DNA from 2 places in the Ligilactobacillus salivarius genome. Region 2 is predicted to be linked to the other one. Evidence: predicted binding sites of a transcription regulator. Region 2 holds the regulator's gene; the other holds the start of a gene.
What was found. Region 2 encodes Rex, which represses fermentation and respiration genes when NADH is low (regulators of the CRP and FNR family bind a similar motif). Its sites were predicted from a motif close to TTGTGAANTANTTCACAA; they were not measured.

Region 1: a site for Rex is predicted at 5,935-5,952, ahead of ald (alanine dehydrogenase). Genes of this name have one in related genera too.

What each region holds. Positions count from the first base shown of each region.
Region 1 covers NZ_CP117984.1:57,926-73,501, reverse strand. Annotated here, with positions in the region: gene PTA89_RS09240 (hypothetical protein) at 1-16, shown strand, start outside; gene PTA89_RS09235 (DUF2075 domain-containing protein) at 274-2,013, shown strand; gene PTA89_RS09230 (nucleotide pyrophosphohydrolase) at 2,019-2,327, shown strand; gene PTA89_RS09225 (hypothetical protein) at 2,533-2,931, shown strand; gene PTA89_RS09220 (APC family permease) at 3,189-4,583, opposite strand; gene ald (alanine dehydrogenase) at 4,623-5,726, opposite strand; gene PTA89_RS09210 (epoxyqueuosine reductase QueH) at 6,131-6,898, opposite strand; gene PTA89_RS09205 (DUF1836 domain-containing protein) at 6,962-7,471, opposite strand; gene PTA89_RS09200 (DegV family protein) at 7,620-8,462, shown strand; gene PTA89_RS09195 (N-acetyltransferase) at 8,650-9,084, shown strand; gene PTA89_RS09190 (hypothetical protein) at 9,157-10,110, shown strand; gene PTA89_RS09185 (HU family DNA-binding protein) at 10,177-10,452, opposite strand; gene PTA89_RS09180 (S8 family serine peptidase) at 10,725-15,359, shown strand; gene PTA89_RS09175 (hypothetical protein) at 15,488-15,576, shown strand, end outside.
Region 2 covers NZ_CP117983.1:1,229,710-1,245,285, reverse strand. Annotated here, with positions in the region: gene PTA89_RS06135 (ABC-F family ATP-binding cassette domain-containing protein) at 1-1,462, opposite strand, end outside; gene PTA89_RS06130 (redox-sensing transcriptional repressor Rex) at 1,636-2,277, shown strand; gene PTA89_RS06125 (CPBP family intramembrane glutamic endopeptidase) at 2,381-3,010, opposite strand; gene groES (co-chaperone GroES) at 3,206-3,490, shown strand; gene groL (chaperonin GroEL) at 3,520-5,142, shown strand; gene PTA89_RS06110 (cation-translocating P-type ATPase) at 5,335-7,737, shown strand; gene PTA89_RS06105 (APC family permease) at 7,921-9,750, shown strand; gene PTA89_RS06100 (glycosyltransferase family 4 protein) at 9,901-10,992, shown strand; gene PTA89_RS06095 (DEAD/DEAH box helicase) at 11,072-12,409, shown strand; gene PTA89_RS06090 (ComF family protein) at 12,406-13,092, shown strand; gene hpf (ribosome hibernation-promoting factor, HPF/YfiA family) at 13,272-13,826, shown strand; gene PTA89_RS06080 (CynX/NimT family MFS transporter) at 13,950-15,128, shown strand; gene secA (preprotein translocase subunit SecA) at 15,252-15,576, shown strand, end outside.

The DNA of each region.
Region 1 (15,576 bases), on a different replicon from region 2:
AGATAAAAATGCTTAGTTTAGAAAAATCAAGAACTAAAATAGATCTCAAAAATATTAGTAAGTAAATTCTTGAATTTGCCAATTTAGATATAGAAGAAATTAGAAAATTGGTCCTGTGTCTAAAATGGAAAGATATGAACTTTTTAGTCTGATTTTTATTGTATTTCATAGCAAGTATACTATGCAGGAATTTTTTTATTATATAGATGGTATAATAATATCACTTACTATGATAAGTACTTTTATGAATAATTATGAATTGAAGGGATAAAAATGAAAAAAGTTTCTAAACCAGTTGTATATAAAATGAAATATTCTCGAGAAGATGCCCAAAATTTAGATTACAAAATAAAAAATGATGTCACAGTAAAAGAAGAAAATCAGAAGTATCTTATTGATTATCCAACTGTTTATGTAATAACTTCTAAGAAAAATAACTATTATACAGTTTATGTTGGTGAAACTAATAATATAAAAAGAAGAACGCTTGAACATATTGATATAGATCCTGAAATTAGAGAAGATTGGGATCAATTAAAAAAATTAAAAGATGCTGAAATGTACATAATAGGTCATGAGCATTTTAATAAGTCACTAACTTTGGATATAGAAAATAGACTAATGCAATATATGTCTAGTGTAGAAAAAGTAGGGAAATTAAACAACAGAAGAGAAAATTCACAAAATATATATTATACTTCTGATGAAATGAAGGAAATTTTTAATAAGATTTGGAAACAATTGCATAAGAAAGATGAAATGCTATTTCCATCGCAAAAATTAATTGAAGATTCTGCTTTATTTAAAGCATCTCCTTTTAATAAATTAACAAAAAATCAATTACATGCTAAGGATAAAATACTTTTAAGTATAGATGAAGCTTTGGATAAAAAAAAGAATAATCAACTAATCAAAGTGATAGGTAACGCAGGTGCTGGGAAGACAGTGTTGATGAGTAATATTTTTTATGAACTTGCTAAGAAGCGAAATATTACAATTGTATTAATGGTTAATCACTTACAACAGGAGAAAATATATCGGCAAATAGCAAAAAAATTAGATTTAACTGATAATGCGAAAGTTTTGAAAGTAACTACCTTTTTGAATCAAACTAATATTGATGAACCTATAGATGTGGCATTTGTAGATGAGGCTCATTTACTATTAACCCAAAGAAGTCAAGCATATTATGGTCATGGTACTAATGAATTAATAGATATTATTAAGCGTGCAAGAGTAACGTTAGCAGTTTATGATGAAAAACAAGTTTTACAGACAACACAAATTGTAGAAGATGACGATAGAATAAAATTAGAAAAATTTGATACAAAATCTATTTTCCTTAATGAGCAAATGAGAATTAGAGCATCCGAAAAGACCATACGATGGATTAGAGACTTTATAGATAAAGGGGAGATTAATACTGTTCCAAGGGATGAAATCTATGACCTTCAGTTATTTGATACACCTCAAGAAATGGGAAAAGCTATTGTTGAAAAAAATACTAACGACAGAGAGAATGGCTTAAGTAGAATGGTAGCTACTTTTGATTGGGATTATTCTAGTACAAAAAAAGAACATGGTTACTGGGAAGTATCTGAAGGTACATGGCATATGCCGTGGAATCTGCAATTAAAACCTTCTAGAGATCAAAGGAATTCTAGCAGTGTAAATTATAATGAGTTATCTTGGCCTGAACAACCACATACTATAGATGAGATAGGTTCCACTTATACAGTTCAAGGTATGGATTTAAATTATGTTGGCGTTGAAATAGGTCCATCTGTAAAGTATCGAGATGGAAGAGTAATTTTTGATCCATCTGCTAGTTCAAATAAAAAAGCTATTAACAACAGGACTATGCATAGTGGAGAAAAGAAAAAATTTGGTGAAAAATTACTAAAAAATGAACTTAATGTTTTGTTAACAAGAGGCGTACATGGATTATATATTCATGCTGTCGATGATGAACTACAGAAGGCTTTAAAAAATGCATTTAAGAGGAGAAATTAATTTTAATGGAATATACAGAAGTTATTGAAATGATAGATAAATTTCGTGACGCTAGAGGATGGGGAAAATATCATAATCTTAAAGATTTAGCAATATCTGTTAATTTGGAGGCTAGTGAGATATTAGAAATTTTTCAATGGAAAAACGAACAAGGTTCTTTATCCGAAGAAGATAAGATAAAATTGAAAGAAGAAATTGCAGATACATTAATTTATTTATTTTATATGGTAGATAAATTGGAGATGAATCCATATGAAGAGATTCAAAAGAAAGTAGAAATTAATAAAAAGAGACATTGGAAGCAAGATGAATAGATTCATATTAACGTTATTACAAAATTTGAAAAGTAGATTGATGAAAAAACTAACCATATCATTATTAGCATTAATAACAATTCTTTCCTGTGGAGCTACTACTGTCAGTGCAGCAAGGTTTCGCACTTATCGCTATCATACACCACGTGTGAGAAGAGTGCCGAGATACCGAATACGCAAGTCGGAGTATTCTTATAGCCACAAGATGAGCTCAGATCATAGCAGCTATAGTCATCATGATAATATGTCGAGCTATCGTAGTAGCAGCTACTCTAATACAGGGTCGATTGCAACATTTACTGGATCGCAGACAAATGATATTTTGAATAATCAGATTTCCAAGAAAAAATATCGCAATGACTATTATCGTCAAAGTATTATTACAAATCCTTGGATCTGGGCGATGTTAATCAACCATCATGCTAGATATCGTCACAATGAAGAATATACTAGGGGCTATAATGCAGGTTTTGAAGCTAGTCAGCAAGATAAAGAAGAGGGGACGACTGAGCATCAAACATTATCTAGCGATGAAAGTGCACAACATACTAGATATTATCTTCGTGGATATAAAGAAGGGTATCGCGACGGAATGAATAGGTAATCATTTGAAGGAAGAAACTAACTAACTTCATGTAGTACATGACTAAGGCTTCAAAAACTATTAGACAACAGGAGGGATTGACATGGAAGATCTAGCAGGATGTGTAGGTTGTATTTTTTATGTTATTTTAGGATTATTTGGCCTAGCCTTATTATTCTTTAGTTTGGTTCAAATGTCTTTATAAAATTATCTTGGATAACAAAACAAAATCCGTCCAATGAACAAAAATTCATTGAACGGATTTTTTTTATATTAATCTATTCAGCTTCTCCGGCATGTTCTTGATTAACGTCAACATGACGAACGGAATAACCAAGATAGAAGAGTAAACCTATTCCGAGCCAGATAAAGTAACTAATCCAAGCTGGTAGGGTGATGTTTATCATTAAAACAATACACACAACGATTGATAGGATTGGTAGGATATTTCCAAACGGAACCTTAAATGGTCGTGGTAAATCTGGCTGCTGTTTACGTAATAAAATTACGATTAAAGAGATTAGACTGAAGACTGCCAGAGAACCGACATTAGCAATTAAAGCTAAGTTTCTCATATCCATAAATCCAGCAAGAATAGCTGCTAAAAGTCCATTTAACCATAGCGCACGGTTAGGACTATGACTCTTAGAATTTAAGTGAGCTAGCTGCTTAGGTAAGAAACCACCACGACTCATGGACATTGTAATATTAGCTCCTGCATAAACAAAGGCAAGTACTACGGCCATGATGCCTAAAATAGCACCGGCAGAAACAATTTGGGCAGTTAAAGTATGTCCCTTTTCTAAAAGTACAAAAGCCATGGCTTCAGCAACATTGAGTTCCTTGTAAGGAACAACCCCGGTCATTACTAGACTAACTGCTACGTACAAAGCAGTTGAAACTACAAGTGAAATGATAATAGCACGAGGCAAATTATGTTGAACATTTTTAGCATCTTCTGCAGAAGTAGCGAGAGCATCAAAACCAAGAAAGGTGAAGAAAACAGTTGATGCTCCAACCATGATACCACTACCACCATATGGGAAGAAAGGATGCCAGTGAGTTGGACGTATGTGTTTAACATTAACAATAATGAATAGGAAAATTACAGTTAGTTTAATAATAACTAAAATGTTATTAAGTAGCTTACTTTCACTAGTTCCTTTTGTTAACACTAGGGTAATGAATAGAATCATGATAATCGCTGGTAAGTTCATAATACCGCCTGCTGATGGTGCAGCTAGAAAAGCTTTAGGTAGATGTACACCAAATTCTGCTAAGAATGAGTGGACATAACCTGTCCATCCATTTGCAACTGTAGCTGTTGTAGTAATATAAACTCCTAATAGTGTCCAGCCAGCAAAGAAAGCCATAACTTGCCCGATGGTAACCCAGGCATAAATGTAGGCACTTCCAGAGTTAGGGATTGAAGTTGAAAGTTCAGAATAACATAGCCCAATCAAACCACTAGCAATAGCAGCTACTAAGAAAGAAAAGATAACTGCCGGACCAGCAGTAGTAGCGGCTACAATACCAGTCAAAACCAAAATTCCAGTTCCAATCATCGCACCGATTCCCAGAATGGAAAGATCAAAAAGACCTAAAGAACGTTCGTCTTCCGACTTAATGCTGGCGTTTTTTAATACTTTATTAACGTCAATTTTATTTTTCATAGATTAGGTCGCCTCCTTTCCAAGCTAAAGGAGCAAATGTTAACCTTTATAAGGTGTGAATGGAAGGTCTAAACTATCTGCAACAGCTTTAGAAGTAAGGTTACCTTGATGTGTATTAATTCCTGTAAATATTGTGTTATCGTCAGCAGCAGCTTTATCAATACCTTTATTAGCAATTTCAATAGCATAGCGTACTGTTGCACTAGAAAGTGCTTCTGTAGCTGTCTTTGGAACAGCACCAGGCATATTAGCAACTGTATAATGAATAACGTCATGTGTTACATAGATTGGATCTTCATGAGTAGTTGCTCTCACTGTTGTTTCGAAGATACCACCTTGGTCGATAGGAATATCAACGATAACAGAACCTGGTTTCATATTCTTAATCATTTCTTCTGTAACTAATTTTGGTGCTTTAGCGCCAGGAATTAGAACCGCACCGATTACTAAATCAGCTTCTTCAACAGCTTTCTTGATGTTAGCAGTATTTGACATTAAAGTTTGAATCTTTCCATCAAAGATATTGTCAATTTCAGCCAAGCGTTGAGCGTTAATATCAAGAATTGTAACTTGTGCTCCCATACCAACGGCAATTTTAGCAGCGTTGAAACCTACAGTACCACCACCGATTATAGTAACTTTACCGCGATGTACACCGGAAACACCACTTAATAGAATACCTTTACCGCCATGTACTTGTTCTAAGAAATGAGATCCAACTTGAATTGACATACGACCAGCAATTTCACTCATAGGGAAGAGAAGTGGTAAACCGCCACCTCTACCAACCATTGTTTCGTATGCTACCCCTGTAACCTTCTTTTCAATTAAGGCTTCTGTTAATGGTTTATCTGCGGCCAGATGAAGATAAGTATAGATGATTTGACCTGGTTTGAAGTATTGGTATTCACTTTCCAAAGGTTCTTTAACTTTGATGACCATTTCTGTATCCCATGCTTCTTCTGCTGAACCCATTGTTGCACCAGCAGCGATATATTCTTCATCTGGGAAACCAGAGCCAACGCCAGCTCTTTTTTCAACAATTACTGAATGGCCTGCATGAACTAAGCTTGCTACAGCACTTGGAGTAGCACCAACACGTTCTTCTTGTTTTTTGATTTCTTTAGGTACACCGATTAACATAATAGGATACTCCTTTCCAAATAATGAATATTCCAAATAATGAATAAAAATTCAAATAATTTCTCATATTTCGTTGATAGCGCTTTCAACCTAATGTAAGAATAACACTTAAAAAGATAAATATCAACCCCTAAACCTAAAGTTTGTGAAATTTAATTCCCCTTTAATTAGCGGGTTTTGGGAGTTTTTTCACAAAGTTGCTCTTACCTTGTTATTTATAAAACAACATTAGAACGATTGTTAGAAATGATTAATTATACATTAAATATATAATTAATAAATGATTAGACTGGTTGATGTGAGAGTAGATATATCAAGTAATTTATGGAAAATTTATATTAGGTTATTAAAATTGGGAAAAATAAAAAAGGACTGAATTTAATAATTTCAGTCCTTTTTAATAATTAAATAGTTTCACCATTAATTTTAAAAGTTATTTCAGGAAATTCCTTATCTGCATCTTTACCTTCTAAAAATTCTAGTGCTTCACGTCTAATTTTACTTAAATTAACACCCTGAGCTTTAGCAGCAAAGACACAACCACAGTAGCATTGGCGATAAACATCGTATTCATGACACATTTCAACTGAACGTTGATAACCACCATTTTTTTTGAAATCACTAGGAAGGTAGTGGGTAGTATATAAACTCTGTACTTCTAGGCCGACTTGATTAATAACCTGAGAATTTTTATGTGGACTAATTGTTAGTGCACTTCCAAAGTAATCAAAACCTAATTCTACAGCTTTTTGTGCTACTTTATCTAGTCGATAATCATAACAAACACGACAACGTGCACCACCTTCGACTTCTTTTTCAAGTCCACGAACTTTTTCGAAATATTCTTGTGGTTTATAAGGGGCCGAAATAAATTTTACATCATTGCCAGTATTTTCATTAAAATCATGAATAAATTTTTGTTGGACATATTTTCTACGTTGATATTCAGCACGTGGATGAATATTTGAATTAGCATAGTAAACAGTAACATCAGCAAATTTTGTTAAGTACTCAAGCGTGTATGTACTACATGGTGCACAACAACTGTGTAAAAGAATACGTGGGCGAGTGTCAGCTTCTTCCCATTTCTTAACCATTTTTTGCATGACCTTATCGTAATTGATCTTTTGATTTTTATTCATTTTAGCAAGAATTTCTTCTACATCTATCAATTGACTCATCTCGATTCTATAACGAACTCAAATACTATAATACCATTAAAATCGCAGATTGAACTAATTTTCTTGACGTAAATTAGCATAATATTTATCAATGTAAGCTTTATAACTAACAGCCATAATAATATTGTGTAGCATACGCTGATATTCGGTATGCTCATTGCCTATTTCATCTAAGTCAGTTTTCAAACCAAAGACATACGGAAGAATATTTTCTAATTCTTCTACAAAATAATTATAGGCAACTTTAGTTGAATATGTTCGTCTTTGTAGTTCGATTGCTGCTTTTAAATCGCTAAGTTGCATTACATTTTTAGCAACAGCAATAAAAAATAATTCAGCAATTTGATCAGCTGCATAACGCTTTTTAACAGGTCGGCGAATTATCTTATGTTTAACATAATTACTAATCATCGAACTAGTTAGCTTTACATCGCCCAAAATTTCAAGCCTTTCGCTGATGTATGCAGTAGTTTGGTCTAAATACAATTCAACTTCAGGTAAATCGTCATATCGTGGTAGTTTAAAATTTTGGATACTTTGGCTTATTTTAAATTCTCTATTCATAAATTGATACCTCGCTAGCCTAAGTATATAGGTAAAGTAACATTTTATCAATGTAAAACTTATTATAAGTTTTTTAAAAACCGTTGACAATGTTTTTTATATTTTATAAGCTTAATGAAAATTCTATAAATAAGGAATGGTTGGAATTATGAAGAAAATAATTACAGATTCAGCAGCAAATTTAAATGTAACTGCATTAAATGGTATTGAACATCAAAGTGTAGGTTTAACTTTAATTTGTGGGGAGAAAGTATTTTTAGATGGTACTGATTTTGATCAAGTTGAATTCGATAAGTTTATCGAAAACAGTTCAACAGAAATAAAATCTTCTTGTCCTAGTGTTGAAAGTTATTTAGCAGCAATAGGGGATGCTGATGAAGTATATATTTTTACAATTTCAAGTGCACTTTCGGGTTCGTATAATACTGCACAAACAGCTAAAAAAATGATTCTAGAGGAAGATCCAAATAGAAAAATACACGTCTTTGATACAAAAGCAGCAGGTCCAGCAGAACGTATGGCAGCTGTTAAAGCTAGTGAATTACTAAATGAAGGGGGAGACTTTTCTGAAGTAGTAACACAAGTTCAAGCTTATATTGACCATTTAAAAATCTTCTTTAGATTACAGTCATTAACGAATTTAGCAAATAATGGTCGAATAAATAAAACTGTTGCGAAACTTGCAGGAGTCTTAAAAATTAATGTGCTAGGTTGGGCGAACGAAGAAGGAAAGATTGAACAATTAGGAAAAGCACGTGGAGCTAAACGTGCATATCAATCTTTGGTAGATACATTAGTTAAGCATAATTTTAATAGTAAAAAAGTGGTAATTGATCACGCAAACAATGAAAAAGGTGCATTAGCTTTGAAGGGCTTAATTCAAGCAAAGTATCCTGATTGTCAGATAGAAATTGGAATTTGTACAGCACTATGTAGCTTTTATGCAGAAAAAGGTGGCCTAATGGTCGGCTGTACTGTGAATGATGGTTAAAAATAAAATTTATTAATAAGAATTCCTCATCCTTTTGGGTGGGGATTTTTATTTGGAAAATTCTGTAAAATAAAGCTTTTCTATAATATTATAAAAAAGGATACGTAAGAGTAATGCTACATTAATTTTATCGTTTAGTTTTGGATACAATAAATGAGTAAGAAAGCTATTTATAGGAGAGAATAAAATGATAAGAGAATTTCAGATATCAGACACTCAGATAGTTATGCAGTTATGGCTTGCGGGAAATGAAGATGCCCATTCTTTCATTGCTAAAGAGTATTGGAAAGCTAATTTTGAAGAAGTGGAAAAACAATTATTGAAAGCTGATATTTTTGTTTATGATTTAAATGGAGAAATAAAGGGATTTATTGGACTGATGGATGAATATATTGCAGGGATTTTTGTTGATAAAGCGTATCGTTCTCAAGGTATTGGTAGGCAACTTTTGGAATATGTAAAACAATTGCACAGTACATTGTCATTAAATGTGTATCAAAAGAATGAACATGCATTAAGATTTTATCGTGAAAATGGGTTTACTATTGTTTCTAAGCAGAATGATGAACATACAGGGGAAATTGAATTTACGATGATTTGGAATAAAAATAAAGTCGAATAAATTCTAAATTTTAGCGAGAAAATTTTTGAATTGCGTATATTATTATTAGCACTGAAAAATGGGGGATAAATTATGAGTACAGTAAATATGAAAAAATTAAAGAATTTAACTCAATATAATTTTACTGCAACTTTTATTAAAGCAGATGTAACTGTTCGTGAAAGAAAATCAAGTAGCTTAAAAAATATATATCCAACTGTATTGTTAAAGAATGTATGTTTAGCGGATACTGGAGAATTAATCGCTAAATATTATTGGTTGGGATATGGGAAAAGTCTGGCTAAACTTGGAAGGCTAACATCAGGTACGCAATTAAATTTTGAAGCAAGACCAGACATTAACGTTTTAGGAAACAAAAATAATGGAGATATTGCATCTTTAATTACATGGCCAAAGAAATTTCAAAGACTGGATAAAACATATCAATATCAAGCTATTCCTGAAAACGAAAATCAATTGGTAGGATATATACTATCTAATAAAAAACAAGAATATAGTGAGAATGAACAATGGTATTTGGATCAATATGAGTTATGGCGAGAAGAAAATGCAGATGAATTAGATACTCTTGTAGAAGAAGTACCAACAATAGATGATTATCAAGATATAAAAGTGGAAGATGTTTTAGATGATAAACTAGAAAAGTATGCTGCCATAAGATCAGAAGAATTATCAGATAGTGAAAACAGAAAATACGTAATAATTGACAGAGAGACAAAGAAAATTCTGGATGATAACAATAGTTTGGGATATCTAAAAGTTAAAGATGCTTATGAAAGTTATGAACATCGCTTAATTAATGCTAAAGAACGTTATCGAAAACGTCGTGCATTAAGCTGGTTATTGAATCATGCTGATTTTGATAAGAAATTATTGGAAATTTATATTGAAATAACTGATAAAGGCCAATGGGAAGGTTATATCAGTTTCGATAAAAAATTAGTTGAAGATTTGTTGTTACAAGGAAACCATACTCATTTAGAATTTACTTCTAAAGATTTACTTGAAGTTTGGTACAAAGGATAAGAGAAAGAGACACAAGAAGACCCTAACTCAATTGCAAGCTAGGGTCTTTTAATTATCTGTTAATAATTATTTGTTAACAGCATCTTTCAAGCCTTTACCTGGTTTGAATGCAGGAACTTTAGATGCTGGAATTTCGATTTCCTTACCTGTTTGTGGGTTACGACCCTTGCGAGCTGCACGTTCACGTACTTCGAAGTTACCAAAGCCGATGATTTGTACTTTCTTACCATCTACTAAAGCTTCTTTAACTGTTTCTGTGAATGCTGAAACAGCTGCTTCTGCTTCTTTCTTAGTTGTACCCATCTTTTCTGCGATAGCTTCTACTAATTCGTTCTTGTTCATTAATAATCACTCCCAATAAATATAGGTATTAGGGCTATAAAACCTTAATCTTCTGCAATTGTACTATATTCAAATGTGTTTTTGCAAGGGCTTTATAAAAAAATTATAAGAATCTAGAAATTAAAAAGTAAAAATTAAGTAAATTTTATCAATTAACTTTTATATAGGGCTTTCTATCATATTAATATGAACAAATGATTAAAGAATAATTGTTTATTAATTAAAAATATGTTAATATAAAAAATAACTTTTAGAAGAAGGAGATGAAGTGCATGGAAAAGTTGCTAGGTGAAAAACGCCGCTACAAGCTTTATAAAGCTAAATCTAAGTGGGTGGTGTCAGCGATTATTACTATTTCTGGAGTTACATTTTTAGTGACAAGTCCAGTTTCTAACGCTCAAGCCGATACCGTTACTGGTAGTGAAAGTGTAAAAACAGAAGCTACTCAGGCATCAAGTTCGAGTGTGCAGAATAATGCGACAGCTCAAACAACTGTTACAACCAATAGTAATAGTTCTAACAATGTTTCTAATGTTCAAACTGATACCGTAAAAGAAGCAGCAACGAGCAATGTTGATTCAGTAGCTAGTCAAAATCAAGCTACAACAGCTCAACAGGCAAAAACTACTGCTGATACTGCTGATCAGACAGTACCACCAACAACCTATAAAGACCATGTCAAAGGAAATGTTCAAACTGCATGGGATAATGGCTATAAAGGACAAGGTATGGTGGTTGCTGTTATTGATTCTGGTGCTGATACAAACCATAAAGATTTCTCTAAAGCTCCTGAATCTCCAGCAATTTCTAAGGAAGATGCTGACAAGAAGATTAGCGAGCTAGGCTACGGGAAATATGCTTCAGAGAAATTCCCATTCGTATATAATTATGCGAGTCGTGACAACAACTGGGTTAAAGATGATGGCCCAGATGCATCAGAACACGGTCAACACGTTGCTGGTATCATTGGTGCTGACGGCCAACCAAATGGCAATGAACGCTATGCAGTAGGGGTAGCACCTGAAACACAGTTAATGATGATGCGAGTATTTAATGATCAATTTGCTGATGAAAATACTGATGATATTGCTCAAGCAATTTATGACGCAGTTAAATTAGGTGCTAATGTAATTCAAATGTCCTTAGGTCAAGGCGTCGCAGCTGCTAATTTGAATGATGTAGAGCAGAAAGCGGTTGAATATGCAACTCAACATGGTGTGTTCGTCTCCATTTCAGCTTCTAACAATGGTAATTCGGCAAGTGTTACTGGTGAAGAAGTTCCTTATAAACCAGGTGGAGCAGATGGAAACTTTGAACCATTCTCTAGTAGTACGGTAGCTAATCCAGGTGCATCGCGCAATGCAATGACAGTTGCAGCTGAAAACTCGGTTGTAGGTGCTGGTGATGACATGGCAGACTTCTCTTCTTGGGGTCCTTTACAAGATTTCACTTTGAAACCAGATGTATCAGCTCCTGGGGTTAGTGTAACTTCAACAGGGAACGATAATCGTTACAATACTATGAGTGGAACTTCTATGGCTGGTCCATTTAACGCTGGGGTTGCAGCTTTAGTAATGCAAAGATTAAAAGCTACTACTAACTTAAATGGAGCAGATTTAGTTCAAGCTACTAAAGCTTTAATCATGAATACAGCTAAACCAATGACGCAACAAGGATATGACACTCCAGTTTCTCCTAGACGTCAAGGTGCTGGTGAAATTGATGCAGGTGCTGCAACAGAATCTCCAGTATATGTTGTGGCAGCAGACGGCACAAGTTCTGTATCTTTGAGAAAAGTTGGAGATTCAACTCAATTCGCACTAACGTTTAAGAACTTATCCGATAAAGATCAAACATATACTTTTGATGATTTTGGTGGTGGATTAACTGAAGTGCGCGATGCCGATACAGGAACTTTCCACGATGTTTATCTGGCAGGAGCACATGTCTATGGAAATAAGACAGTAACCGTTAAAGCTGGACAAAGCGCAACTTATAATTTCACATTATCTTTAACAGGTTTGAAAGAAAATCAATTAGTTGAAGGTTGGTTGAGATTTGTAGGAAATGATGGTCAAAATCAATTAGTAGTTCCATATCTCGCATATTATGGTGATATGACAAGTGAAGATGTATTTGACAAAGCTGCTAATCAAGAAGGCACAGTCTATGGTGGTAACTACTTTGTTAATGAAGATAACTATCCAAGAGGGGTAGCTGATGAAGATTCCTTAAAGGCTTTAGTAAATCTTGAAGGTAATTATAATTGGCAACAAGTTGCTAAATTATACCAAGATGGAAAAGTTGCATTCTCACCAAATGCTGACGGTAAGAGTGACTTATTAAAACCATATGCCTTTGTTAAACAAAATCTAAAGGATCTTAAAGTTGAAGTATTAGATAAGAGTGGAAAAGTTGTTCGTGTAGTTGCAGATGAACAAGGTCTGGATAAGTCTTACTATGAAAGTGGAGTTAATAAAGACGTAACTTTATCAGTTTCAATGCGTAATAATCCAAATACTTTGGCTTGGGATGGAAAAGTATACGATGATAAGGCCGGTGAAATGGTAAATGCAGCAGATGGTGAATATACATATCGTTATGTTGCTACTTTGTATAATGATGGTGTAAATAAGGTTCAAACAGCTGATTATCCAGTAGTTATCGACACAACAGCTCCAGTATTATCAAATGTTAAGTATGATGCTGCAACACATACTTTAAGCTTTGATTATAAAGATACAGGATCTGGCTTTACAGATTATTCTTATGCAGTAGTTAAAGTTAATGATAAGACATTTGGCTATAAGTTAAATGATGGCAAGAATTCGAAGTTCTTAGATGCAGCTAAAACATCAGGAACATTTAAAGCCGTATTAGGTAGTGATACTTTAGCAGCACTTACTGCAGCTAAGAATGCTTTATCAGTTGCAGTTAGCGATGTAGCTGATAATACTTCAACAGTAACCTTACTGGTAAATGGAAATAATGATGCAACAACTAAAGTATCTGTTTGGAATGCAACTAATGGATTAGAACTCGATCAAAGTTCCCCAGATTATCAAGCAGCAACTTCAACTTATAACTTACGTGGGAATGCAACATCTGATTTCTATTACAATGGTGCATTAGTTCAAGTTGATAACAGTGGTAATTTTGTGGTTCCTGTAAGTACAAGTGATACTGCGGTTGTCTTCACATCAGATGCAGCTGGTAAGAATGTAGTATATAAATTGAATACAGCAACTCCAAAGGCTGTTTTTGTATGGCAAGTAAATAATACTGTTAAGGAAAACTTTGGTATTGTTTTAGATACAGTCGTAAGCAACAACAAGGATGATGTAGTCGTACAAGCAGCGGTTACTAAGGGGGATAATGTTGAAGCTTATGCACGCGACTACTTCACAGGTGCAGTATATAAAGCAGATGTAAAAGATGGATTAGCAACTTTCCACGTAAAAGTAACTAATAATAGTGGTAGAACTGTATTATTAGGATGGACAGAAGTTGTAGGACCAACATTTAATGATGTTCAAAGAACTTCTGCAAATGGTGTTTATTTGGGTGTTGATACAGATACAGAGAATCCTACGCCAGCACCAGCCTTTACAAGTGCTGACCAATTAGGAACAAATGTTGTTCAAGAAAAAGCTGATTCTGCTACAATTGGTAATCCAGGAGATTTGCCAGGACACAGTCTAAAGGACCTAACAACACGTGCAGATGCTAACCCAGATATCCACTTTGACTACTTGAAAGATAATGATTACAACTGGGTAGGAGCGCAAGCTGTTAAAGATGGTGTATATAATCCATCAACACAAGTATTTACTTTAACAGGTAAGGTTGATCCAAATGTTAAATCATTGGTGGTATTGGGAGATAGTTACAATGAAGATGATCCTGTAAATAAGGTTAACTTAAATAGTGATGGAACATTTAGTTTCCAATTCCATACAGCACCAACTTCACAAAGACCTGTTGCTTACATCTATACAAAAGATGATGGTTCAACAACTAGAGGTACAATGGAGTTAATCTTAGATACAGTTCTTCCAACACTTAGCTTAAATAATGTGGCTAATTTACAACTGGATAGTAATGGTGATTACCAAGTCTACACTAATAATAAAGACTTTAGTGTATCTGGAGAAGCTACTGATAATTTGGACGGATATTGTTTCTTCTTCAATGGAGATAATGATTATCGTGAATTCCACAATTCTGGTGTGAACTTTGTTGCTGAAGCTCATCAAGATGGAAGTACAGTGACTAATCCATATCCAGCATACAAGTTTAGTAAGACATTTAACTTAGCTGATGCAACTGGCGAAACAACACATGTATATACATTGAGTGTAGTTGACTTGACAGGTAATACTGTAACTAGGAAGTTCTATGTTCACTATCAACCAGCTAGTGATACAGTTAAGACTGTAACAACTGATAAAGATGGTGCAACCAAAGTTCTAGTAGATTACAATAACAATACACTACAAGTAAAAGATAATACTGGTAACTGGGTAAATGCTACTGCTGGAGTTGAAGCTGCTAAGAATTATCGAGTAGTTAATGAATATGGTAATGTGGTATTGTTACTAAATGTTCTTGCAGATAAAGAACAAGACAATAATAAAGTACAAGTTAATGAAGTTACAAATAATAAAGTAGAACAAACAGTAGTAACTAAGACTGTTACAAATAATAAAGTAGAACAAACAGTAGTAACTAAGACTGTTTCAAATAAATCTGTAGCTAAAGTGGGCAAAAAAGCTGCAGAACCAGTAAAAGTATTACCACAAACTGGTGAAAATAACAGTAAATCTACTTCTGTTCTAGGTGCAGTCTTAGCCTCAATCGCAGGATTCTTAGGTGCATTAGGCTTAAGACGTGTTAAAAAAGATTAATAAGTAATAACAAAGTGTCATTTGAGATATGAGTGAATCTCAATGGCACTTTTTTGGTTTGAGTTGAAATAATAGTTAATTGATATAAAAAGTGATATCATAATGATATCAAGAAAGAAGGTGGCAGAATGACACAAGATGAGAAAATGACTTCATTTTTGTTTAGGTTATCAAAAGATTTGAAACAAAAATTAGAAAAAAGAGCACAGCTTGAAAA
Region 2 (15,576 bases):
TCTCTAATACTTCTTTACTATCTATATCTAAATGATTAGTGGGTTCGTCGAGCATTAAGAAATTATCTTCTTGTAGAGCAAGTTTTGTTAATGTTAATCTGGCCTTTTCCCCACCAGAAAGATTATGTACTACTTTTTTAACATCATCACCGACAAATAAGAAACTACCTAATAATGAGCGAACGTCTTTTTCTAACATATTAGGATGATCATCCCAGATTTCATTTAAGACAGTTTTTTTATCATGTAGGTTTTGTTGTTCCTGATCGTAGTACCCAGTTTGAACATTAGTACCAAAAGTAGCAGATCCATGGATGAAAGGAATATTTCCTAAAATACTCTTTAGTAAGGTGGATTTGCCAATTCCATTAGGTCCGACAACAGCCATTGCATGATGTTTGCGTAATTCGAAAGTGATAGGATTTGAAATAACTTTTGAATCATAGCCAATAGCAGCATCTGTAACCTTTAAAACTACATTTCCACTTTCCTTGCTAGCATGAAATTTAAAATGAGGGCCTTTTTCTTCACCTTCAGGACGCTCTAATCTATCCATTTTCTCTAATTGTTTTCTTTTACTTTGAGCTCTTTTAGTTGTGGAAGCTCGAACTAAGTTTTTATTAACAAAATCCTCTAATTTTTGAATTTTCACTTGTTGCTTTTCATATTCTTTCCATTGAGTACGCAAGCGAGAAGCTTTTTCTTCAATATAATGAGAATAATTTCCAACATAATGACTAGAATGTTGATGACTTAATTCATAAACTTCATTGACAACTTTATCTAAGAAGTAGCGGTCATGTGAAACAATTAAAAGGGCACCGGTATAACCTTGGATATAATTTTCTAACCAAGTCAAAGTTTCAATGTCGAGGTGGTTAGTAGGTTCGTCAAGGATTAATAAATCACGTTTTTCTAAAAGTAATTTAGCTAAAGCTAAACGAGTTTTTTGTCCACCTGATAAGTCAGAAACCATTTTTCCATAGTCTTCTTCAAAGAATTGGAAACCATGTAAAACAGCTTTTACTTCATTTTCATAACCATAACCATTATTTTCTTGGAAGTCATGTTGTAATTGATCATATTGATTTAATAATTGTTGATATTCCTTAGATTCATGTGGAATTGACGGAGAAGCAATCTTTTCTTCAAGTTGATGAATCTTAGCTTCCATCTTTTGCAAGGGTTCAAAGACACTTAACATTTCATCTAATACATTTTTAGTAGATTCTAATCCTGTATGTTGTGCTAAATATCCAATAGTTAAATCTCGTTTAGTAACGATTTTTCCTTCATCTGGAAGTGATTCACCGATTAACATTTTTATTAGTGTAGATTTTCCTGCTCCGTTGCGACCAACAAGTGCGATCTTGGAATTATCTTTTATATCAAGATTGACATTCTCAAAAAGGATATCTGCTCCAAAATGTCGGGCAACTTGCTGTGCTTGTAAAAGTAGCATAAAATCACCTTTTCTATTAATTTACTGTATTATAACACTAAGACGATTTATAGTGTAACATAGAAATTTCACAAATAAAAACGTTAAAGATGATAATTAAGCCAATATATTGTATAATTGTGGAGCTATGTGTTAAACTTATGTTAAATATTTCACGAAAAGAGGAAAGTCTAATGGCAGAAGTAAAGATTCCGCAGGCTACTGCAAAACGTCTACCGATATATTATCGTTATCTAAGACTATTATCTAATTCTGGAAAGAATAGAGTTTCTTCAACAGAATTAGCTGAAGCCGTAAAAGTAGATTCTGCTACTATTCGACGTGATTTTTCGTATTTTGGTGCTTTAGGTAAACGTGGTTACGGATATGATGTACAAAGTTTACTTGATTTTTTTACTAAGCAATTAAATCAAGATACGTTAACTAATGTTGCTTTGGTTGGGGTTGGTAATTTAGGACATGCTTTATTGAACTTTAATTTCCATCAAAGTAATCATGTAAGAATTAGTGCAGCATTTGATGTAAATGAAGATATTACGGGAACAATTCAAAGTGGAATTCCAGTATATCCAATGTCTGATATGAAAGAACAATTAAAGTTACAGCAAATTGAAATTGTAATTTTAACTGTTCCAGCTCCTGTAGCACAAAAAGTTACAGATGAGTTAGTGGAAGTTGGTGTAAGGGGAATATTGAATTTTACACCACTTAGAATTACTGTACCAGAAAATATACGTGTGCAAAATGTAGATTTGACGAATGAAATGGAAACTTTGATTTATTTCTTGAATCATTTTGGAAGCACAGAAGAGTAGTGTTACATAGAAGACCGAAATGAGTCTCAAAATAAAAATTGCTGAAGATTATGATGTTATCTAATCACATTAATCTTCAGCAATTTTTTGATATTAATAACTTCTAAAGCGATGATAGAAGTATAATAAACAAGTTTAGAAATATATGACTAAAAGTAGAAGTAATAATCGTTCCAGTCCGATAGTAAATATAGCAAAACAAAAGGCCAATACTAGCATAGATAAGGAAATGACCATCCATATGAGCTAAACTAAATAGAAGACTGGAAATTAAGGCAGCAGGTAGAAAAGGGATGAATCTTGAAAAATTTCCAAATAAAACTTTTCTAAAAATTAACTCTTCCATTACAGGTGCAACAATTCCAGGTACTAAAATGTAGTATGGGTAATGGTGAACAATTTCTAACAATAGGTTAGTATTAGCTGAATATGATGAAAAATGAAAAAGTCCTGATTCGATACGAGATAATCCAATTTGAATTATGAGGGCACCGACCATACCAAGGATACTCCAGAGTAAAATAGATTTAAGTTTAATAGTTTTATATTCTAATTTATTTTTAAAAGAGAATCTATGATTGAGATAAACAATAAACAACATGCAGAGTATTCCAATAATAGTTTCAACCAAATAAAAATTATGACTTTGATTATAAAAAATATTGAATATTGCTAACAAAATTTGATAACCAATATAGGTTAGCAATAAGGGAATAGAATTTCTTTGTTCCAAATTAATTATCACCTTTCATTTTTAAGTTTAATTGTACCATTAACAGGTCAAATAAAAAAATTAGCACTCTAATGTGTCGAGTGATAAAAAATACTTGCAATTTATATTTAAAGTGGTTATAGTATTAATTGTAGTTAGCACTCAAGAGTTGAGAGTGCTAAATGATACAGATGATTGATATTGGAGGGATTAGACGTGCTTAAACCATTAGGAGATCGCGTTGTTTTAAAAGTTCAAAAGGAAGAAGAACAATCCATTGGTGGAATTGTTATCGCAAGTAATGCAAAAGAAAAGCCTACAACAGGTGAAGTAATTGCTGTTGGTAACGGACGTATCTTAGACAATGGACAAAGGGTTGAACCTGAAGTAAAAGTTGGTCAATCAGTTGTTTTTGATAAGTATGCTGGTTCTGAAGTTAAATATGAAGGCGAAGAATATTTAGTAATCCGTGAAAATGACATTATTGCGGTTATAGATTAATTTTTAATTAATTTGAGGTGAAGAGATTTATGGCAAAGGAAATTAAGTTTTCAGAAGATGCTCGTTCAAAGATGTTGAAGGGTGTAGATAAATTAGCAAATACAGTAAAATCAACTATTGGTCCTAAAGGCCGTAATGTTGTTTTGGAACAATCTTATGGTTCCCCCACAATTACAAATGATGGTGTAACAATTGCTAAGGCTATTGATTTAGAAGATCATTTCGAAAATATGGGAGCAAAATTGGTGTCTGAAGTTGCTTCTAAGACAAATGATATTGCAGGTGATGGTACAACAACTGCTACTGTTTTAACACAAGCTATTGTAAATGAAGGTATGAAGAATGTAACTGCTGGTGCAAACCCAGTTGGAATTCGTCGTGGTATTGAATTAGCAACTAAGGCTGCAGTTGATGCATTACATGAAATGTCCCATACAGTAGAATCCAAGAGTGATATTGCACAAGTTGCTTCTATTTCATCTGCTAACGAAGAAGTTGGTAAATTAATTGCCGATGCTATGGAAAAAGTTGGTAATGATGGTGTTATTACAATTGAAGAATCTAAAGGTATCGATACTTCTTTAGATGTTGTTGAAGGTATGCAATTTGATAGAGGATATCTATCACAATATATGGTAACTGATAATGATAAGATGGAAGCTGATTTAGATAATCCATACATTTTATTAACAGATAAGAAGATTTCAAACATTCAAGAAGTATTACCATTATTGCAATCAATTGTACAACAAGGTCGTCCATTATTGATTATTGCTGATGATGTAGACGGTGAAGCATTACCTACACTTGTTTTGAACAAGATTCGTGGAACATTTAACGTTGTTGCAGTTAAAGCTCCAGGATTTGGCGATCGTCGTAAGGCAATGTTACAAGATATTGCTACATTGACAGGTGCTACTGTTATCACAGATGACTTAGGCTTACAATTGAAAGATACAACAGTTGAACAATTAGGTTCTGCTGGAAAAGTAACAGTAACTAAGGAAAATACAACAATTGTTGAAGGTGCTGGTGATAAGGACAAGATTGCTGAACGTGTAGAACAAATTAAGAAGCAAATTAGTGAAACAACTTCTGATTTTGATCGTGAAAAATTACAAGAACGTTTGGCTAAATTATCTGGTGGTGTTGCAGTTATTAAAGTTGGTGCTGCAACTGAAACAGAATTGAAAGAACGTAAGTACCGTATTGAAGATGCTTTGAATGCTACACGTGCTGCTGTTGAAGAAGGATTTGTTCCTGGTGGTGGTACAGCATTGGTAAATGTTATTGGTAAAGTTGCTGCTTTGGAAGAAGAAGGCGACGTACAAACAGGTATTAACATTGTAAAACGTGCTTTGGAAGAACCTGTTCGTCAAATCGCAGAAAATGCAGGTTTAGAAGGTTCTGTAATTGTTGAAAAATTAAAGGAACAAAAACCAGGTGTAGGTTTCAATGCTGCTACAAATGAATGGGTTGACATGGTTGAAGCTGGTATTGTGGATCCTACAAAGGTAACTCGTTCAGCACTTCAAAATGCAGCTAGTGTATCTGCTTTATTATTAACAACAGAAGCAGTAGTTGCTGATAAGCCAGAACCAGAAAGTAACGACCAAATGCCTGCAACACCAGGTATGGGTGGTATGATGTAATCTAGGTTTAGATTACTAAATTAAAATAAGTAATAAACACTGAGATTTCAGTCATGAAATTTCAGTGTTTATTTTTTTAAAATTATATAATATTTTAAATGTATTATATAAAAGTTAAAGATTGTTCAATGATTTTATTATATCCTACATGTTATACTAACATTAGTGATAGTTAGGGATTGGGGGATAGTAATGAAAAAATCAAGTAACGAAAAAATTGACATAAATAGGATAACTCCTAATGCAGACTATGGGCTTACGGATAAACAAGTGGAAAAATATAAGAAAAATGGTTGGAGTAATGAGGCAGTGAAACCACCTGTACGTACTGCCAAAGAAATAGTTGCAGAAAATATATTTACATATTTTAATTTGATATTTTTAATATTAACTTTACTTTTATGTTTAGTAAATTCATTTAGAAACTTAACCTTTTTACCGATTATTATTGCAAATATTTTTATTGGGATAATTCAAGAATTAAGGGCAAAAAAAGTTGTTGATAAGTTAACGATGCTAAATGTTCCGCAGGCTATGGTAGTAAGAAATGGAGAGGTTACACAAGTAAATGCAGAAGATTTAGTATTAGATGATATTGTAATCTTTAAAATGGGGAATCAAATTTTAGCTGATAGTGAAATTGTAAGTGGAGAAGTTTTAGTAAACGAATCTTTATTGACAGGTGAGTCTGATGAAATTCCTAAAAAGCCAGGAGATAAATTAATGTCAGGTAGCTTTATTATTGCTGGAAAGTGTAGAGCAAGACTAACAGCGGTTGGCAAAGACTCATATATTTCTAAGTTAACATTAGAAGCTAAGAAAATGAAAAATGTTGAACGTTCTGAAATGATCCAAGATCTTGATATATTAGTAAAATTTGTAGGTGTAGCGTTAGTTCCGATTGGAATTGTCTTATTTATACAAGGGATTTTCATAAATCATGAAAGTTTACATGACAATATAACATCTATGGTAGCAGCTGTTTTAGGTATGATACCAGAGGGGCTGTATTTGTTAACAAGTGTAGCACTAGCTGTTAGTTCCATGAGGCTAGCTAAGAAAAAAGTATTGCTTCATGATATGAAAAGTATTGAAACTCTAGCAAGGGTAGATGTTTTATGTGTAGATAAAACAGGAACAATTACTGAAAATGAAATGAAAGTAGAAAAAATAAAAGCAATCGATGTAGAGAACAGAGATGCCTTTGAAGAGTTATTAGCAAAGTTTGTTTATGCAATAGATGAAAGTAATAATACTATGAAAGCTATAAGAAATTATTGTAAACAGACGAGTAAAGTAATAGCAAGTGAAATCATTCCATTTACATCAAAAAATAAGTATAGTGGGGCTGTTTTTGAAAATGATGCATACATATTAGGTGCTCCTGAATTTGTATTGCGTGAAGATTTTCCATTATATCAAGATAATATTAATGAAGATACTAAAAAAGGATACAGAGTACTAGTGTTTGGAAAAGCTTTAGATGGTTTTATGGATAAGAAAATTACAGGTAAAGTAATTCCTATAGGATATGTATTAATAACAAATCCCATAAGAAAAGAGGCACCTGCAACATTTAATTATTTTAAGGAGCAGGGAGTAGAAGTAAAGGTTATTTCTGGAGATAATCCGCAAACTGTTTCAGAAATATCTAAAAAAGCACAGATTGAAAATGCAGATTTGTACATTGATGCTACAAAGTTAGAGACAAAAGAGGACCTAGCTGAAGCAGTTAAAAACTATAATATTTTTGGTAGGGTGACACCAACGCAAAAAAGAGAAATTATACGAATTTTGAAAGAACAAGGAAGAACTGTTGCTATGACAGGCGATGGAGTAAATGACGTGCTAGCACTGAAAGATGCAGATTGTAGTATAGCTATGGCGTCTGGTAGTGATGCTGCAGTTTATTCATCGCAAGTAGTGCTGTTGGAATCGAATTTTTCATGTATGCCTGATGTGGTTTTAGAAGGAAGACGTGTAGTAAATAACATTCAACGTTCTGCTAGTTTGTTTTTGGTAAAGAATATATTTTCCTTTTTCTTATCAATGTTAGCAGTTATTTTATCATTTACTTATCCTTTAAAGCCTGCACAAGTTTCATTGATAGGGATGTTTACAATTGGAATACCAGCCTTTTTCCTAGCGTTACAACCTAATAAAGAAAAGATAGAAGGGCGATTTTTATCTAATATATTACTAAGGGCCTTTCCAGCAGGAATAACTGATGTGATAGTTGTGGAAATGATGGTACTTCTAGCTTCGATGTTTGAAATAAAATATACAGATTATTCAACAGCTTCTACTATTTTATTATCTATAGTAGGATTGATAGTTTTGTATAAGACTTGTAAGCCATTCAATGTCCTTAGAGTAACCGTTTATGTGGGATGTATCTTAGGATTGATAGGAAGTTGTGTGTTTTTACCATGGCTATTTGGCATCACATTGCCATCAAAAGAATGTATTGTTTTATTAATATTAATTGTAATAACGATTAATACGTTATTAAGTTATACAACCAAAATTGTTAACTTAGTTCGAAATGGTTTTATTAAAATTAGAAATAAAATCAAAAGTATTTTTAATAATTAATGGTTAATTTTTAACGAGACCTATGTGACAAAATTCTAACAAATTTACTTTTTTAAACATTTTGATTAAATAGCTGTTGAAACTTTGAATGAAATATGATTTTATATAATTTGTATCAAAATATTCTTAACATTTAGTTAAGAAAAGAGAAAAATAGATAATTAAATTAAGGGAGCAATTATTATGTGGCGTTACTTAAAAAGATTACTTATTGGGGAGCCGCTTAAGACAACAGAAGAAGGCGGCCAAGCGTTAACAAAATTTAAAGCTCTAGCATTACTTTCATCAGATGCTTTATCCTCAGTTGCTTATGGTACAGAACAAATCACAACAGCTTTATTTGTTTTATCTGCAGCAGCTACATGGTATGCAGTTCCAGCAGCAGGAATAGTATTGATTTTACTTTTTGCAATAACTATGTCATATCGACAAATTATCCATGCGTATCCTTCTGGTGGTGGTGCTTATGTTGTTGCTACGCAGAACTGGGGAACAGGTGCAGGATTAGTAGCTGGAGGTTCTTTATTAGTTGACTATATGCTTACGGTAGCTGTATCTGTAACATCTGGTACAGAAGCAATCACTTCTGCGATACCTTCTTTGAGGGCTCATAGTGTAGGTATATCTATTTTAATTGTCCTGTTCATTATGACTTTGAATTTAAGAGGATTGCGTGAATCAGCTTCATTTTTGACGGTTCCAGTATATTTCTTTGTAATTATGATTGTAGCTTTGGTGGGTTGGGGATTGTTTAATATCTTCACAGGTAATATCCACTATGCTGCAGCTGCGCATGTCGGTCAAGCAGTTCCTGGAATGTCAGTGCTTTTATTCTTAAAAGCTTTTTCTGCAGGTTCTTCCTCATTAACAGGGGTTGAAGCTATTAGTAATGCAGTTCCAAACTTTAAGAAACCTAAACGTAAAAATGCTGCTAATACATTAGGAATTATGGCATTGATTTTGGGTATCTTCTTTGCTGGAATTACATTCTTAAGTTACTACTTAGGTATTTTACCTAATTCCAAGCAAACAGTTTTATCACAAATAGGTATTGCCGTATTTGGGCATGGAGTGCTATTTTATCTATTACAATTGGCAACTGCGATGATTTTAGCTGTTGCTGCTAATACAGGTTTTTCAGCATTCCCAATCCTTGCATATAATCTTGCCAAGGATAAATTTATGCCACATATGTTTATGGACAAGGGTGATCGCTTAGGATACTCTAATGGTATTATTGCATTGGCAATTGGCGCGATTACTTTGATTTTAATTTTCCATGGACAAACTAATCTATTGATACCTTTATATGCAGTAGGTGTGTTTGTGCCATTTACTTTATCTCAGTCTGGAATGATCATTCATTGGTTTAGAGAACGAGGTAAACATTGGATTTTAAACTCAATGTTTAATTTGGTAGGTGCTCTAATTTCATTGGCTCTAGTTATTTTCTTGTTCTGGTTACATTTTGCAAATGTATGGCCATATTTGATTATCATGCCAGCATTGATTTTTGGATTCTATAAGATACACGATCACTATGTGAAGATTGCCGCTCAATTAAGATTAAGCAATGATGCTCAATTGCATGATTATGACGGTTCAACTGTTATTGTATTAGTTAGTTCTGTAACTCATGTAACTACTGGTGCTATTAACTATGCTCGTTCAATTGGTGACTATGTAATTGCAATGCATGTTTCGTTTGATACTAACCCTAAAAAAGAACACGAAACTGCTAAGGAATTTAAGGAATCATTTGGCGATGTGAGATTTGTTGATTTACATTCATCTTATCGTTCGGTTCAGACACCTGTTATTAGATTCTGTGATGTTATTGCTAAGAAAGCTGCGGAAAGAAATTATTCAGTTACGGTCTTGGTACCTCAATTTGTACCTAAGAAACCTTGGCAAAATATCTTGCATAACCAAACAGCATTACGTTTAAGAACAGCTTTGAATTCTCGAGAAAACATCATTGTTTCAACTTATAATTATCATTTGAAAAAATAATTAAAATAAGGATTGGCGATGTTAAATTGTCAATCCTATTTTATTTTAGGTATTAATGACTAATTTGATAAGTTATGATAAGATAGCGGTATATAATAAATTGTTAAAACATAGTTCTACATATAGTTAGAACTTAAGAAAGAGGATAATATGTATAGAATTATAGCATCTCTATTTGCAACAATGATTCTATCAGCTATTTTGACTCCGTTTATAAGATTGTTAGCATTTAAAGTAGGAGCTGTTGACAATCCAAATGCTCGTCGTGTAAATAAGGTTCCTATGCCGACAATGGGTGGATTAGCTATTTTTTTAGCATTTAATGTGACTAATTTTCTTTTATTGAGAAAGCAATACCCAATCGAACAATTGTGGGCATTATTGTTAGCAGAATGTATAATTTTAGCTACTGGAATAATAGATGATATTTATGAATTAAAACCTAGACAGAAAATATATGGAATAACTTTAGCAGCTTTAGTAGTATTTTTTATTGCTAAAATTAAAATGACAACTATTACATTACCATTTTTAGGTACAGTAACTTTAGGGTGGTTAAGTTTACCAATAACACTAATATGGATTTTAGCAATTACTAATGCAGTTAATTTAATTGATGGATTAGATGGATTAGCAACTGGAGTAGCAATTATTGCTTTATCTACCAGTGCAGTTACAGGGTATTTCTTTTTAAATGTAACTAATACTTTTATATCAATAATGATGTTTACGTTAGTAGCAGCATTGATAGGATTTTTGCCATATAATTTTCATCCTGCTAAGATATATTTAGGTGATACGGGATCTTTATTTATAGGTTTCATGATCTCGGTTTTTGCATTATATGGTTTGAAGAATGCGACATTTATTACAATAATAATTCCAGTTATTATTTTAGGGGTACCAATAACTGATACTGTCTATGCAATTTTACGAAGAATTTTAAATAAAAAACCAATTTCACAAGCTGATAAGCATCATTTGCATCATAGACTAATGCAAATGGGATTGAGTCATAGACAAACCGTATTAGTTATTTATGGAATAGCATTGATTTTTTCATCTATTTCATTGCTATATCCTATTTCTAGTTTTTGGGGCTCTATTTTATTGACAGTGGCTACACTATTGGGACTAGAAATTTTTGTTGAGGTTATTGGATTAGTTGGTGAATCACGACGTCCATTATTGAATTTTATAAAAAAAATAGTTCTCTTGTCTGAAAATAAAATAGAAAAATAAAAAATGACAGAAAATATTTAGTATTTTCTGTCATTTTTGCGTATATAGAAAGTAGAAAATATTGGGAGGGCAAGTATGGATGGATTTTAATGAAATGGCTGGTCGTTTAGTAGTAGTCGATAAATCGGAAGAAAAAATAATGTCATCTGATAATATTGAAATTTATCAAGCAATTAAGGTTTTTAAAAATAAAATAAAATGTAATCGTTGTGGGAAAGTAACAACTAAGGAAAGAGCTAAACTACCCTATGATAATTACTATTGCCCGAAATGTATTGTTTTAGGAAGAGTCAGTACATTGAATAATTTAGTTCATGTTATTGAGGATAATCATTTTAATAATGTTGATGAAATTTTAACGTGGGACGGGAAATTGTCTAAATTTCAAGAGGTATGCTCTAATGAACTAATTAATATAATTGGAAAAAATACGGAGCATTTATTATGGGCGGTTACGGGAGCTGGAAAAACTGAAATGCTATTTAAACCAATAGCTGAAGCTCTAAGAAAAAATTTTCGTATAGCGATTGCTTCTCCTAGAGTGGATGTATGTAATGAATTATACCCACGTTTAGATAAAGCTTTCAAAAAGATTGATAAAATTCTTTTGCATGGAAGAAGTGAAGAAACATATAGATATACTCAACTGGTAGTATGTACAACACATCAATTATTAAAATTTAAAGAAGCTTTTGATGTACTGATAATTGATGAAGTCGATGCTTTTCCATATGTTAATAATAAAGAATTATTATTTGCAACTAAACAGGCTATTAAGAAAACAGGGACTCTTATTTATCTAACTGCTACGCCTAGTAATGAGTTGGCAAAAAAGATAAAAAGAGGGAATATATCTATAAGTTATTTACCAATGAGATTTCATCAAAATGCTTTACCTACTATAAAAGTAGAATTTACAAATAATTGGTGGGGATTTATTTTACAAGGGAAATTGGATACAAAAATTAAAAAGTATCTAAAAAAATGGGAGCAAAATGGAAAGCAGTTCTTAGTATTTGTACCTCATGTTGCTATGTTAAATAAAGTAAGAGAAGTAATTAAAGCAGTCTTAGCTAGTAAAATAAAAGGTGATACAGTTCATGCAGCTGATGAATATCGAATTGAAAAAGTACAAAAAATGAGAAACAAAGAGTATACGTATTTAATAACAACAACAATTTTAGAAAGAGGAGTTACTTTTCCGGAAATCGATTTACTAGTGTTAGGTGCTGACAATAGTGTGTTTTCAACATCTGCTTTAGTTCAAATTGCTGGGAGGGTTGGGCGCAGTGTTAGTAGACCAGATGGTGATGTAATATTTATCTGTGATAGATATACAAGAAAGGTAAAAGATGCACAAAAGCAAATAGAATTTTTAAATAAAAAAGCTAAAAAATTGAGAGAAGGTATCTCATGAATTGCTTATTATGCAACAACACAATTGATTTTAAATTAAATATTAAATGGATTTTATCGTTAGAAAAATATAAGCGAGACAATGTTTGTAAAAGATGTAGAGAAGAATTGGGAAAATGTAAGATAGATAATGCTTGTGAAGGATGTGGGAGAGAACAAAAAAATTTATTATTATGTAATGACTGCATTAAGTGGAAAAATAATAACAAAATCTTATTGAATAATAAGTCTATATATACATATGATAATTTAATTATCAAAAAATATTTCGAAAGATATAAGTTTATGGGAGACTATTATTGGAGAAAAATTTTTAACATAGAGTTTAAAAATTTTATAACGAATAACTATCCCTCTAAAGATTGGATATATATTCCTATTCCAGTGGATGAATATACAATGCAACATAGAGGTTTCAATCAAGTAGAAGGATTAATAGGAGATCTACCTTATTCAAGAGTTCTGAAGATGAAGGAAATAAGAAGGGATAAAAAGCAGTCAGAAAAAAGTAGAAGTGAGCGTTTGAAAACACAACAACCATTTGACTACATAGGTGATAAACTACAAGGAAATTATGTCATAGTAGACGATGTTTATACAACAGGAAGAACTCTATATTATGCTCAAGAATTACTACTAAAAAATGGAGCTAGTAGAGTATGTTCAGTAACTTTAGCAAGATGAGTTAAAAAATTATTGTAAACTTAAATAAAATTTATAAAGAAATTACATAAAACTTGATAAATTTATTTGATAATTTAAACGCTTTCTATTATAATATAGGTAGAAAGAGTGATAAAAGTTTTTTTATTTACTCTCTATATAAGTCTAATAAGACTTAGTTGTGAAAGGAGAGGTTTACCATGTTAAAAATCAATGTTCGTGGTGAAAATATTGAAGTTACAGGAGCAATCCGTGAATACGTTGAAAAGAGATTAGCAAAATTAGAGAAGTTCTTTGATAATACTGCTGATTCAACGGCTCACGTAAACTTAAAGGTGTACTCAGACAAGACTGCAAAGGTAGAAGTAACAATTCCATTGCCATATCTTGTTTTGAGAGCAGAAGAAACCTCACCTGATATGTATGCAAGTATTGATCTTGTTACAGATAAACTTGAACGCCAAATTAGAAAATACAAGACTAAAGTAAATCGTAAGTCTCGTGAAAAAGGCTTTAAGAATTTTGAATTTGCACCTGTTGCAGATGAAAAAGAAGAAGTAGAAGATAAGAAGTTTGAAATCGTTCGTACTAAGCGTCTATCTTTGAAACCAATGGATAGCGAAGAAGCTGTATTACAAATGGACATGTTAGGTCATGACTTCTTCATTTATGAAGATGCAGAAAATGGTGGTATAAATATTGTATATCGTCGTCGCGATGGCCGTTATGGTTTAATTGAAGCTAGTGAAGACTAAGCTTAATTAATAATTAATTGCTCTAAATACTCCATAGATTAGTCTATGGGGTATTTTATTTTGATGAGCAATGCTATAATTTTTCTTAATGATACGATAATTATTTTGTGAGGATGAATATAAATGTCGAAAGTAAGAAATAATTTTGCTTGGGAAATAGTGTTAATTGCATGCAACTTAAGATTAGCAATTATAATTCTTACACCTTTAATAGATAAAATAGGAGAAACATTCAAGCTATCTACAGTTCAATTAGGGATACTTACTACGATACCATTATTATGTTTTGGTTTTATATCGATATTAATTTCTTTGTTAATTAAAAAAATTGGAACTAGAAGAACAATAATAATTGGTTTATTTTTGTTAATGCTAGCCAATTTTTTCAGAATATATACCGAAAGTTTGATTTTTGTAGGTACATTATTTGTAGGTGTAGCAATAACTATTTTAAATGTAACTTTACCGGCTTTGGTTGTAGATTATGCTGAAGAAAAATCAGCATTTTTAAATGGATTATATATAGCTACTAGCAATTTAATTTCTGCTTTAGCAGGAGGTGTGATAGTTCCACTGTCAAATCTAGTAGGTTGGGAAAATGCAATTCAAGTATTTTCATTGCCTGCATTAATTGCTGGAGTTGGAGCAATTTTGTTACCTAAAAAAGAAATTGAATTAGATAATAAAGTAGAAATTCTTGAAAAAGAAAAGGTATGGCAAAGGCATGCTATCTGGTTGTTAGCAATTTTTATGGGATTGCAGTCCTTAGTTTTTTACACGTTGGTAGCATGGTTACCAAGTGTTTTAGTAAATCATGGAATCTCTCCTGTAACAGCGGGATGGATGTTTGCAGCATTTCAAATGATAGGATTCCCATTTTCATATGTAGTTCCTAAATTAGCAAGTAGATTAAAGAGTGCACGATTGACAATGCTATTATTATTAGTGGGATATATTTTAGGTGTGGGAATGCTAATTGTTGTCAAAGATAATTTATGGTTGTTATTGCTAGCTTGTTTAATAAATGGAATAACAACAGGAACAAGTTTTGCATTATCTTTATATCTAATTACTGTTTTTTCAAGTAGTAAGGAAGAAGTTGGGCAAGTTAGTGGTTTTGTCCAATCTATAGGTTACTTACTGGCAAGTTCTGGCCCGGTTATTTTTGGAATTCTTAAAGATACTTTTAATAATTGGAATACGACTTTATTGTGTTTATTATTAGTAGCAGCATTTACTGCCACAATTGGGTTAATTATGATAGGAATGGGAAGACAACATTTTTTACGATTAAATAAGTAATTTGAAATTAAGGAATTTATTAAGTGTGATTATTTAATTTCAAAGTGATTAATGGTAAAATTAAAGTTAGTTTACAAATTTGGAAATAGTTTAATTTTATTGAGGATTGGAAGGAATTGACATATGGCAAATCTTCTTAAACGTTGGGTGGAAAGTGATAAACGAGAACTTAAACGCCTAGGAAAAATTGCTGATAAGGTAGAATCATATGCTGATGAATTCGGTACTTTATCAGATGATGAATTAAAAGCAAAAACAGAAGAATTTAAAAAAAGATATCAAGATGGAGAAAGCTTAGATGATTTATTACCTGAAGCTTTTGCTGTCTGCCGAGAAGGTGCAAAAAGGGTACTAGGCTTGTATCCATACCATGTTCAAATAATTGGTGGTATCGTTTTGCACGAAGGTAATATTGCAGAAATGAAAACAGGTGAAGGTAAAACTTTGA